DNA from 2 places in the Shewanella halifaxensis HAW-EB4 genome. Region 1 is predicted to be linked to the other one. Evidence: predicted binding sites of a transcription regulator. Region 1 holds the regulator's gene; the other holds the start of a gene.
What was found. Region 1 encodes LexA, which represses DNA repair genes until DNA is damaged. Its sites were predicted from a motif close to TACTGTATNNNNATACAGTA; they were not measured.
Positions count from the first base shown of each region.

Region 2: a site for LexA is predicted at 2,487-2,506, ahead of dinG (ATP-dependent DNA helicase DinG). Genes of this name have one in related genera too.

Region 1 is NC_010334.1:307,924-313,585, forward strand. It holds gene ctaD (cytochrome c oxidase subunit I) at 1-193, opposite strand, end outside; gene coxB (cytochrome c oxidase subunit II) at 203-1,789, opposite strand; gene SHAL_RS01310 (cell division inhibitor SulA) at 2,267-2,803, opposite strand; gene lexA (transcriptional repressor LexA) at 2,800-3,420, opposite strand; gene SHAL_RS01320 (FGGY-family carbohydrate kinase) at 4,047-5,662, opposite strand, start outside.
Region 2 is NC_010334.1:3,310,024-3,315,685, forward strand. It holds gene SHAL_RS14150 (DNA polymerase II) at 1-2,429, opposite strand, end outside; gene dinG (ATP-dependent DNA helicase DinG) at 2,530-4,602, shown strand; gene SHAL_RS14160 (sulfite exporter TauE/SafE family protein) at 4,611-5,384, shown strand; gene SHAL_RS14165 (primosomal replication protein) at 5,381-5,662, shown strand, end outside.

The DNA.
Region 1 (5,662 bases):
GTTCAGCACGGATCACCATGGCCATCGCGCCACCCACAAAAAACATGATTAAACTGAACAAAAGGTAGAGGGTGCCGATATCTTTATGATTAGTCGTTAACAACCAGCGCATAATGCCTTTTGGCGCCCCATGATGATGGTCATCATGGTGATCGTCGTGAGCGGCTGGCGAGTCTTGTGTAATTGTGCTCATGTTAATCCCTTACTTTGCGTGACCATCAACATCAGAAGCTTGAACCGCATCACCAGAGTCATTACCCCAGGCATTGCGCTCATAAGTCACCACAGCAGCAAGCTGTTGTGGTGTCAGCACTGCACTAAATGACTGCATTGCCGTGCCCGGTTTGCCATTGATAACAATATCAAGGTGAGCAGCTATAGGGCCTTTGACGATAGGACTGCCCACTAATGATGGGAATGCAGGAGGTAGACCTGTGCCAGCAGCTTGATGACAAGCTGCACAGTTAGCCATATAGACTTTTTCACCCATGGTAATGAGTTCATTCATGGCTAAATCACCTAATGGAGCCGTTGCAAGCTCTTTAGCTACCTGGTCATCGGCTTGGGTTTCTGAGGCTATAGCTTGTTTAACCTCAGGTCGTGTTGCAGGTAAGGTTGCGGGTAAAGTGGTTGGGGTGGCAGGGCTTGAATCTACGGATGTCGCTGGTGTGGTCGTATCTGAGCTCACATCAGAGGCTTGAACGGTATCACCTGAGTTATTGCCCCAAGCATTGCGCTCATAGGTCACTACGGCTGCAATTTCAGTCGCCGTTAGCTGGTTTAAAAATGCTTGCATGGCAGTGCCCGGTTTACCATTTAACACGATATCGATATGAAGCTGAGCAGGCCCTTTGATAATTGGGCTGCCAATAAGAGAAGGAAATACACCGGGTAGACCTGCACCATTAGGCTGGTGGCAGGCTGCACAACGAGCAAGATAGATTTGCTCACCTTTAGTCATTAACTCATCCATGGTTAAGGTTTGCGATAATGCCGCCTTGGCAGCCGCTTCAGCATTTTGCGCTTGTTGTTGCTGCGTGATTAGCCAGGCATCGAAATCCTCTTCCGATACTGCTTCGACCACAATCGGCATAAAGCCGTGGTCTTTACCGCAGAGCTCGGCGCATTGACCTCGATAGGTGCCGGGCTTGTCGATGCGGGTCCATGCCTCATTAATAAATCCCGGATTGGCATCCTTTTTGACTGCAAAAGCGGGTACCCACCAAGAGTGGATAACGTCTTCGGAGGTCATTAAGAAGCGCACTTTGCGGTTGATAGGTAGAACCAGTGGTTTATCAACCTCTAGCAGGTAGTTTTCGCCTTTGGTTTCATCGCCTATTATCTGTTCCCTAGGTGTCGATAATAGGCTGAAGAACTCAATATCTTGATCGAAATAGCTGTAATGCCATTTCCACTGTGAGCCAGTAATCTTGATGGTGAGATCGGCGTTGCTCGGATCTTCCATTGCAATCAAGGTTTTGGTTGCAGGAATAGCCATGACTATAAGAATAATAAAAGGTACTACAGTCCAAAGGATCTCGACTTTAGTACTTTCATGAAAGTTGGCGGCGACAGCGCCTTTTGATTTGCGGTGGTTGATCATGGCGTAAATCATGATGCCAAAAACCACGATGCCAATAGCGCAGCAGATGTACAGAATAACCATGTGAAGGCTGTAAATTCGCCCACTGATCTCCGTAACACCCTCTGTCATATTCAGTGGCATTTCTGATGCAAAAAGTACGGGCGAAAATAGTAACGCCAGCACACAATACAACAATTGCTTCACTAGACTTCTCCTCTGTCGACAAGACAAAGAAGAGTCACACAGTAAGTCTCTGCTCTATGTAAACTCTTCAGTTCCCAAAAAAGCAACGATGACTTCAAAGTGCGCGAGTGGCTTGCCTATCGAGTCGCTAAAAATAGGTTTGCGACAAAGGCTATTGTATTTCAGTGATGTTCACTGCAGATGTAACCACGTTGGCACTTACGGCTGAAATATATCAGGTCGATCTCAGTCTAAACTTCCAGTTGGGCTTCAAACCGTGGAGCCAGACCAACGACTAAAATCGCTCAGATATAACAAAATATCGTTGTTATTACGTATATCGTTGTTATTACTTATTAACTTACTTGATGAATAAAAATTGATCAAGATCACTTTTTGATTCATTTGCTTAGTATAGGCGATAAAAAAGCTCTCGATTGAGAGCCTTAGGTTTTTAGCAAAGAAATAATGTATTAGAAAGATGGGCTGACAGCTCCGTTAGTGAACGGCACCGAACAGGGCGGCTTGAGCAAAAGTCTTATCCTGCATATTCATTGTGCAAATTGGTAAGTGACTACTCGTATTTTTATTAGCACTTTCAATCGAATTTTCAATAATAATGCCGGCTGCTCGTGCGCTTTTGGCAACGATTTGTAGGCGTCGACTATCACGCGCATCTAATGAATTAGTCCAAGTGATCACTGCACTAGAGGTTCCACTCATTAATGCTTTTTCCATCGCCCAAAGTGTTTCCACTTCATCTTTAGCATGCACCAGTAAAATACGATCCATTCTAACGCCTGCAGCGGCTAGCATCTGCTTGTAACCAATATTTGGCGGACTGATAAGCACTATCCAACGGCCTTGTTGGCTCAGTTGTGAAAGCTGAGCACTAATCTGATTAAGCTCGTCACGTCCTTGAGTTTGCGTCACCATAGTGGTGATCTCATTACCTGCGCTACTCACCATGCTAGTCGATGGCATATCTTGCCATAGTCCTGGGTGGCGAGGGCTAGTGCCCATCAGTTTGTTCATTGCCAGTCTCCATTACGGATCACACCAACGGCTAAACCTTCAATACTTAAGCTTTGGTTCGCTAGATCCACTTCAATTGGTGAATACTCTTCGTTCTCTGCATGTAAGAAAACTTTGTTGCCTTTCTTCTCGAAACGCTTGACGGTAACATCATCTTCGACGCGAGCGACTACTATTTGGCCGTTGCGAGCCTGCTGTATCTTATGAACGGCTAGCAGGTCACCTTCGAGTATGCCAATGTTCTTCATACTGTCACCACGGACTCTGAGTAAGAAGTCTGCTGATGGCTTGAACATGGCTGGGTCCACTTTATAGTGTTGCTCTACATGTTCTTGAGCAAGAATCGGTTCACCTGCGGCAACTTGGCCGATAAGGGGTAAACCTAAATCTGCATCTTCGGTGTTTTCTTGGGTTAACTTAATACCGCGAGACGTACCCGGCATAATTTCAATGCAGCCTTTCTTGGCTAAGGCTTTTAAATGCTCCTCAGCAGCGTTGGCTGATTTAAAACCCAAACGTCTTGCGATCTCAGCGCGGGTTGGCGGCATGCCTGTGTCTGCAATATTACGTTTGATTAGCTCTAAAATTTCAGCTTGGCGCGGTGTAAGTGGTCTCATGGTTAACCCTGTCTTTCTATACAGTACCTGTCAGTATATACAGTAATTTTTCGAGTGCAAGTAATAACCAGTTATATTGTTTTGCAAGTGTGGGATCCAGTTTCAAATGAAATAAATCCGGCGATATGAAACTCAATCTTTGACGGCATCTGTGACTAATCAGTGTATTGCATTGCCTTTAGTTTGAAATGGCTAGTTTTGGCTTTGTGATTTTCTAATCTCAGTTTTTAAATATAAATAGTATTTTGGGGGGAATTAGGATTTTAAGCGTGGCTAAACAAAATATAAAAAATGGTGCCATAGGGCACCATTTTTTATTGTCATAACTCAAATGTCTATTGGCGCGTTATACCAATCAGTATAAGAAGTTGATTTACTCAGAGTGTTTTTGGCAAACTAATTCAAGGCGAATGGATGACATAATGGTTGTTCCCTTATGAGTTTATTCAACGCAGAAGTAGGCAGCCAAAAACACTCCTTACAGGCGAGTTTTAGCGGTTCTGATGCTGTGACTCTTAAGGAACAAGAGGGAGCTTAAACGTAGAATAACTATGCTCTTCACTCGCAGCCTTGCCTCAGAGCCGCTAAACTCTCGCTGAGCGATCAAATCTTTATACTGGTTGGTATTATACCGCTGCCATCATCGCCTTGTAGCGACAATCATCCTCATACATCTGCTGAAATACCTGGTACTTCGCATCATAAAAGCGCTTGCTCTTATCGGCCGTTGGCGTCACCGTTTTACCGATGCGGCTCATGGCATTCATCGCATCCGGAATAGAGTCAAAGCCCCCCCCTGCGACAGCGCCTAACATAGCAGAACCTAATAATACGGCTTCGCTCTCTTCTGACAGCAACATGGCGCACCCTGTGGCATTGGCATGCTCTTGAATAAAGACTGGATTCTTAGTACCACCGCCACAAGCCATGATGGTGTCGATGGCATAACCTGACTTGTTCATCTCTTCGATAATATGTCGTGTTCCCAAGGCAATGGCTTGCACTGTGGCTAAATATTGCAGCGCCATATCATCCAAGGTGACGCCCATACTCAAGCCTGTCATGGTGCCGGTTAAATGCGGGTTGGCCCTTGGGGAGCGGTTACCATTAAAATAGGGCAGCACATGGCGATCACGAGTCAAGAAGGCGATATCTTCCTTGCTTCCGGCAAGATTGAGTAACCGATCGTTTAATAGCTGATAGATGGTGATCCCAGCCGCTTTAGCTTGCTCAACGGCCTGTGCATTATAAGGATGGGCATTAATAATATGATCAATCAGCACACCTGTTGCAGATTGGCCGCCTTCATTAAGCCAGAGACCAGGGATCATTGCGCTATAATATGCGCCCCAGATGCCGTCGATAAAGCGAGCGGTCTTTGATACCGCCATATGGCAAGTCGATGTACCACCAATCAAGGCCAATCGCTTATTAAAATCTGCCGCCTCACCGCTCATTCCAGCCGCACCTAATATGCCAATCCCGCCAGCATGGGCATCGATAATCGAGGTCGCCACCTTAGTGCCTGTCAGTAGTCCTAGCTCGGCTGCGGCCTGCGCCGTTAGACCATTGCCGATAGCCTCGCCCATGGGACGAATATCGCTACCAATAATGCGAGCGTCATCTTGCAGCAGTTCGCCTAACCCTATGGTGTTAAAGTAATCTTTATCCCATTTACTTTCGTGACCCAGATAGGTCCACTTGCACACGGTAGAGCACAAAGAGCGGCTGTTTTCATTGGTTGCCTTCCAGGTGAGAAAGTCTGGTAGATCGAAGAAGTAACCCGCCTTTGCCCAGGTAGAAGGCATATTTTCTTTCAGCCACAGTAATTTAGGTGTTTGCATCTCGGGAGAGATATGGTTACCCACAAAGGCTAGCACAGGATGTTTGCTGGCATTGATGCGCTCGGCCTGAGCAATGGCGCGATGATCCATCCACATCACAATATTTTGCTCACTGCGCCCCGTTGGGCTGACGGTTAACGGTAAGCCATGCTTATCCAGAACCACCATGGAGCAGGTTGCATCAAAGCCAATACCTTTGACTTGAACCGAGTCAATATTGGCCTGAGACATAGCATCACGCACCGCCAAACACACACACTGCCAAATATCATCGGAAGATTGCTCAACAAAATGCGCCTTAGGTTTAAAAATACTGATATCGCGTTTGGCCTCGCCAGCCTTACGGCCTTGGCTGTCAAATACGCCAGCGCGGGCACTGCCGCTACCCACATCTACAC
Region 2 (5,662 bases), 2.2 Mb from region 1:
ATTTGATTTGTAGTAACTTTGTTGAAAGTTGTTTTCAATATTGTAAGGATTGGTTCAGCAATCGGTTCTAATTGCCGAGAAAGATAATAGTTATAATCAATTAATGCAGAAGTATATAGTACAGGTTCAGCACCATTTAATGTCATCACATACTCAATTCGAGCACCGCGTTTACCGTACTGAGAGTCCCCCGTTGCATCACAGAGTTTGCGGGCGGCTTTTAAATGCGGGGCAGACTTAGCGGTATATTCCTCTAGATCACGCCTTAACTGCTTAGTAAAAACCAGTTCATTATCAAGATCACCACGATTTAGCTTATCTACGATTTCTCTTAAGTAAGACTCAACGTCTTGTTGTTGGAACAATCTGTCATAAAGCTCATATTGAATTCGCCTTGCGAGCGGCGACCAATCGCTACGAACTTGCTCCATGCCTTTAAAAATTAATTCAGAGTCCCCCAGATTATTACGTTTAGTTCCAACATAGCGTTTCTTTGAGCCTTCTATAGAGCCTCTTAGTGTAGGCATAAAAAACTGTTCAAAATGGGTCTCAAACTCCAATTCCAGAAAGCTCTCTAGATCGAACTCATTACTAAGCTTGTCACCCCATAACTGATTGACCTTTTTAGCCAGTGCTTTACCGGTTTGCAGCACCTTAGCGGGATCAAAGTCATTGCCAAGCCAAACAAAGGTGGAATCGGTATCACCGTAGATGACCTCATAGCCTTCAGATTCGATCCAACGCCTTGTTTGTTTCATGATTTCATGGCCACGCATGGTGATCGAACTCGCTAAGCGAGCGTCGTGAAACACACAGCCGCGGGATCCCAGTACGCCATATAACGAGTTCATGATGATTTTTATTGCTTGCGATAGCGGCGCATCCAGGTGTTTCTTGGCGGACTCCCTCTCCTCTGATAATTTTTTGATTAACATGGGGAGTATCGGCTTTTCACGGCTAAACCTAGCACCGAGAAAACCGGGTACAGTTTCGTCTTGCCCTTGATTAAGCAATTGATTAAGTCCTTGAACTAAGCCCTTAGGATCAATAAGGAAAGTTCGAATAATTGAGGGGTATAGACTTTTAAAATCAAGCACTAAAATATGGCGGTACAGGCCCGGAACCGAGTCCATCACATACCCACCCGGACTCTCTATGCCATCACTAACGGGTTTACTTGGCGCAACAAAACCCGCTCGATGTAGGTGAGGCAAGTACAAATTATTGAACGCCGCCACCGAGGCGCCAACACGGCCAAGCTCAAGACCGGTCAGCTTGGCGCGCTCAATGACAAAATCAAATAATTGGGTCTTTTCAAAAATATCCCAAACTAAGCGGCTATCGGTAAGGTTGTAGTGAGCTAGGGCCGGTTTGTCATTCAAAAACAGACTGTTGATTTCATCCATGCGGTTATCAACGTTATGAATCGCTTTACCTTCATCCAATAGCACTTGTGACACAAATTCGAGCGAGTAGCGCTCAAATTGATAAAAGGCCGCCTTAAGCCAATCAATACCATCTAATACGACTCGGCCTGGGAGCGACAATGTTTCTGGGCGAAACTTATCTTCGACTTTCCAGCTAAGAGGATGATTATCACGACCGATATTGAGGGCGATGTTATGGTATTTCGCTCGGCGATAAAGTAACGCCAAGTCGAAAGTGACCACTGACCAACCAATGATAATGTCGGGATCATATTCATTAAACCATGCTATTAGTCGCATGATGAGCTCGAACTCATTGGCAACCCATTCGATGTAGCCTTGCTCCGTCTCCTCGGGCTCACCGACCATAATCACTTTTTGGTAGACAATACCGTCAAGTGTTTGTCCATACAGGCCAACAGAGTAGAGTTCGCCGCTAAAGCTACACTCAAAGTCTAAAGAGATGGCTCTAAGCCTTATCGTCGATTCAGTTCTACGCGCCCTATTAGCAATAAACAGTGGCTGACGCTTCGCTGGGGCTAGATCTGAGACCGGGGCTATGACTTGTGGGCTTTGAGTGGACGGCTCTTGAAACTGCCCCTGAAACTCCGCATCTAATGCGATTAAGCGTTCAATCAAGAATCTATGCTCGGTTTTTACGTCTGATTCAAACAGCTCAATATCCAGATCTCTTGCGGCTCTCACTAACGTGCGTAACTGGCGTGCATCGCCACAATAAAGCCCTGATACAGGAATATTTTGAAAGCTCTTAAGTGCTAGCGTACTACAGCGGACCCCTCTTAGGTCTGTGCTTTGTAATAAGCGGAATTCATCACTGGTATGGATAAAGCAAACATGCTCTTGATGAGGAATTTCAACAGTCACTGGCCCCGCTTCGGTTTGAACAAAATACTGCAAGATCAGGCTGCCCTGCCGATTGACCGCATGGCGAGTCAAGACTCGACCTTTAATCACTTGCTGTTCGCTCAAGCTTGAATTCATACTTTATACTCAATTAAATGCACTATTAATCACTAAACGCTTCTTAGGCTAAGTAATCACTGTTATTATGTACAGCACTATTTATTAGCTTAGTGCATTCATGTTATCCGCAGACGTTAAAACTCAAATTCGTACTATATATAAGGGCATTTCTACATCCTTGCCTAACTTTCGCTCTCGTCGGGAGCAAAATTATATTGTTGCGGAAATATCAAAAACGCTTGCTGGGGAATATGACAAACAGCGCCGCATTATCGTGGTAGAGGCTGGCACGGGTATTGGTAAGTCACTGGCTTATATTCTTGGCTCAATTCCACTGGCATTAGCCAGTAAGAAAAAAGTCTGCATCGCAACGGCAACAGTGGCACTGCAAGAGCAGTTGCTACATAAAGACCTGCCATTTTTTCTGCAACAATCTGGGCTCGACTTTACCTTTGGTTTAGTCAAAGGTCGTCAACGCTATGTCTGTCTATCTAAGTTAGAGATGTTAGTCGGTCCCGATAACAGCAGCCAGATGGCGATGTGGCAAACCAAGCCAGACCAAAGCCAGGTCGATATGCTAGAAGGCTTATTAAAAGACTATCAAGCAGGCACTTGGAATGGCGAGCGCGATACATTAACTAAGCCACTACCCGATCATCTATGGCAACAGATCGCTTGCGACAAACATAGCTGCCATCGCCAACTGGCTAGCCATCGAAACTGCCCCTTCCATAAGGCACGTGAAGATATCGACACTTGGGATGTGCTTATTGCTAACCATAGCTTGCTATTTGCCGATTTAGAACTTGGCGGCGGCGTGATTTTGCCCGATCCAGAAGATATGTATTACATCATCGACGAAGCGCACCACCTACCGATTGTCGCAAGAGACTTTAGTAGCGCGCAGTCTACCGTGCGCGGCGCAACCGACTGGCTCGATAAGCTGAGCAAAACCACCAGCAAACTTCAGAACCAGATTAAGAGCAACTATATCATCGCGCCCGCGCAGTCGATGCTCGATCATATCGGTGATATTTCGGGACTACTGAATCAAGTAGCACAGTTTTGTGACGCGCAATCTGCAAAATTTGATAACCCAGAAAATCGCTTCCGCTTCGAGCATGGAAAATTGCCGTCAGCACTATTGGTTCAAGCAGAAAACTTGGCAACGGCATCCAATTTAGCGCTAAAGCAATTTAATAAAATGCTTAGCTTGCTGAACGAAGCGATAAAAGATGGCGAGATCCCCAAGCATCAATCTGAAGCATTACTATCTGAGACAGGGTTCATGCTGCAACGGCTTGAGAATTTGCAAAAGCTGTGGAAGATGATGGCCAAAGAAGACAGCCCAAAAGGTGCGCCTATGGCACGCTGGATTGAGCAACTAACCGGTAAGCAAGCCGATTACCTATTTAGTGCCTCGCCAATTGAGGTCGGCTTTATGCTGGAAAACCTATTGTGGGATAAGGCTGCAGGTGTCGTACTTTGTAGTGCGACGTTACGCGCACTAAACAACTTCAATCATTTTACTCATCAAGTCGGATTATCGATTAATGACGGCAGTCGCTACCTAGCCCTAGACTCACCTTTTGATTTTGAGCAAAACGCGACCCTATTTTTACCCAAAATGGACTGCGAGCCAACAGATGACAAGTATACCGATGAGCTAGCCAAGCATATCATCAAACTGGTCGAAGACGAGATGGCAAGCTTAGTCTTGTTCGCCTCTTATTGGCAGATGGAAAAAGTCGCCGACTTAGTCGAAAGTAAAATAAAAACAGGCTTACTCATTCAAGGTACACTGCCAAGACAAGAGATCCTCAAGCAACATAAGGCGCGCTGTGATGAAGGTAAGCCGAGCATTATTTTTGGCACAGGTAGTTTCTCTGAGGGTCTCGATCTGCCCGGTGACTATTTAACTAACCTTATTATTACTAAGCTTCCTTTTGCCGTGCCAACCTCGCCTGTTGAGCAAGCACACTCAGAATATATCAAGATTAAAGGTGGCAACCCATTTTTGCAGCTTACGATCCCAGATGCCTCACGCAAACTAGTGCAAAGCTGTGGTAGATTACTACGTAAAGAACAGGATTATGGCCGGATTTCAATCTTAGATAGACGCTTAGTGACGAAGCGCTATGGAAAATCTCTGCTCGACGCCCTACCACCTTTTCGCCGTGTAATTGAATAGGATAAGCATTGGATTTACTTCTCGACCCAAGTAGTTGGGCCATACTCGCATTAGTGGGTTTTATTGCTGGGTTTATCGACGCTGTTTCTGGCGGCGGTGGACTCTTGTCGATCCCGGCATTGTTAACCATGGGCGTATCACCCCATATGGCACTGGGTACCAATAAGCTAGCCGCATGTTTTGGCTCCTCAATGGCAGCTTACACTTACTATAAACAGCGGCTATTTTCGCCATCTTTGTGGTATCACACTTTTATTGCCACCTTTATAGGCGCAGTAATAGGTACCTTTATTGTTTACCTAATTGATAATCAATGGCTTGAAAAATGGCTGCCGATTATGATTATCGCCATCGCGCTCTATACCCTGTTTCAGCCCAATGCCATGGGCGATCACAACCATAAAATTCCAACTAAACCTAAGAGCAAACTAAGGCAATGGCTACAAGGCTTACCATTAGGCTTTTACGATGGTTTTGCAGGCCCAGGTATTGGTGCCTTCTGGACGGTATCGAGTACCGGTTTGCATAAACTGCCTTTGCTCTATAGTTGTGGACTCGCCAGAGCCATGACCTTTACCAGTAACCTCACCTCGTTGATTATCTTTCTCATGCTAGGAAAGGTTCACTTGGTCATAGGTTTATCGATGGGACTTTGCATGATGGCAGGCTCCTATATCGGCGCGCATTCTGCCATAAAATTTGGCCTGCCGTTTATTCGACCTATTTTTATCACCGTTATACTATTAATAGCGGCACAGTTAGTTTGGAGTGCTTGGTTATGACCACCGATGAGCTAATAAAAAAACTCAAGTTACAGCTCAAGCAGCTGGAGCAAGAAGTACTGCAGCATGATCATCGTCTGCCACCAGGGCAGCGTAAAATGATGCAAGATGTCGAACGCTTTAATAACGAGCTATTTATTCAAGTGGGTGGGCAGCTCCAGCCTTGTATCGATCAACTCGGTAAAAACATTGCTCAACTTGAACAGCTATTAAAAGCCAATCGCTCCCCCCACACGATTGTCTCTAGCTGCGAGAAAATTCAAGATAGATTTAGTGCG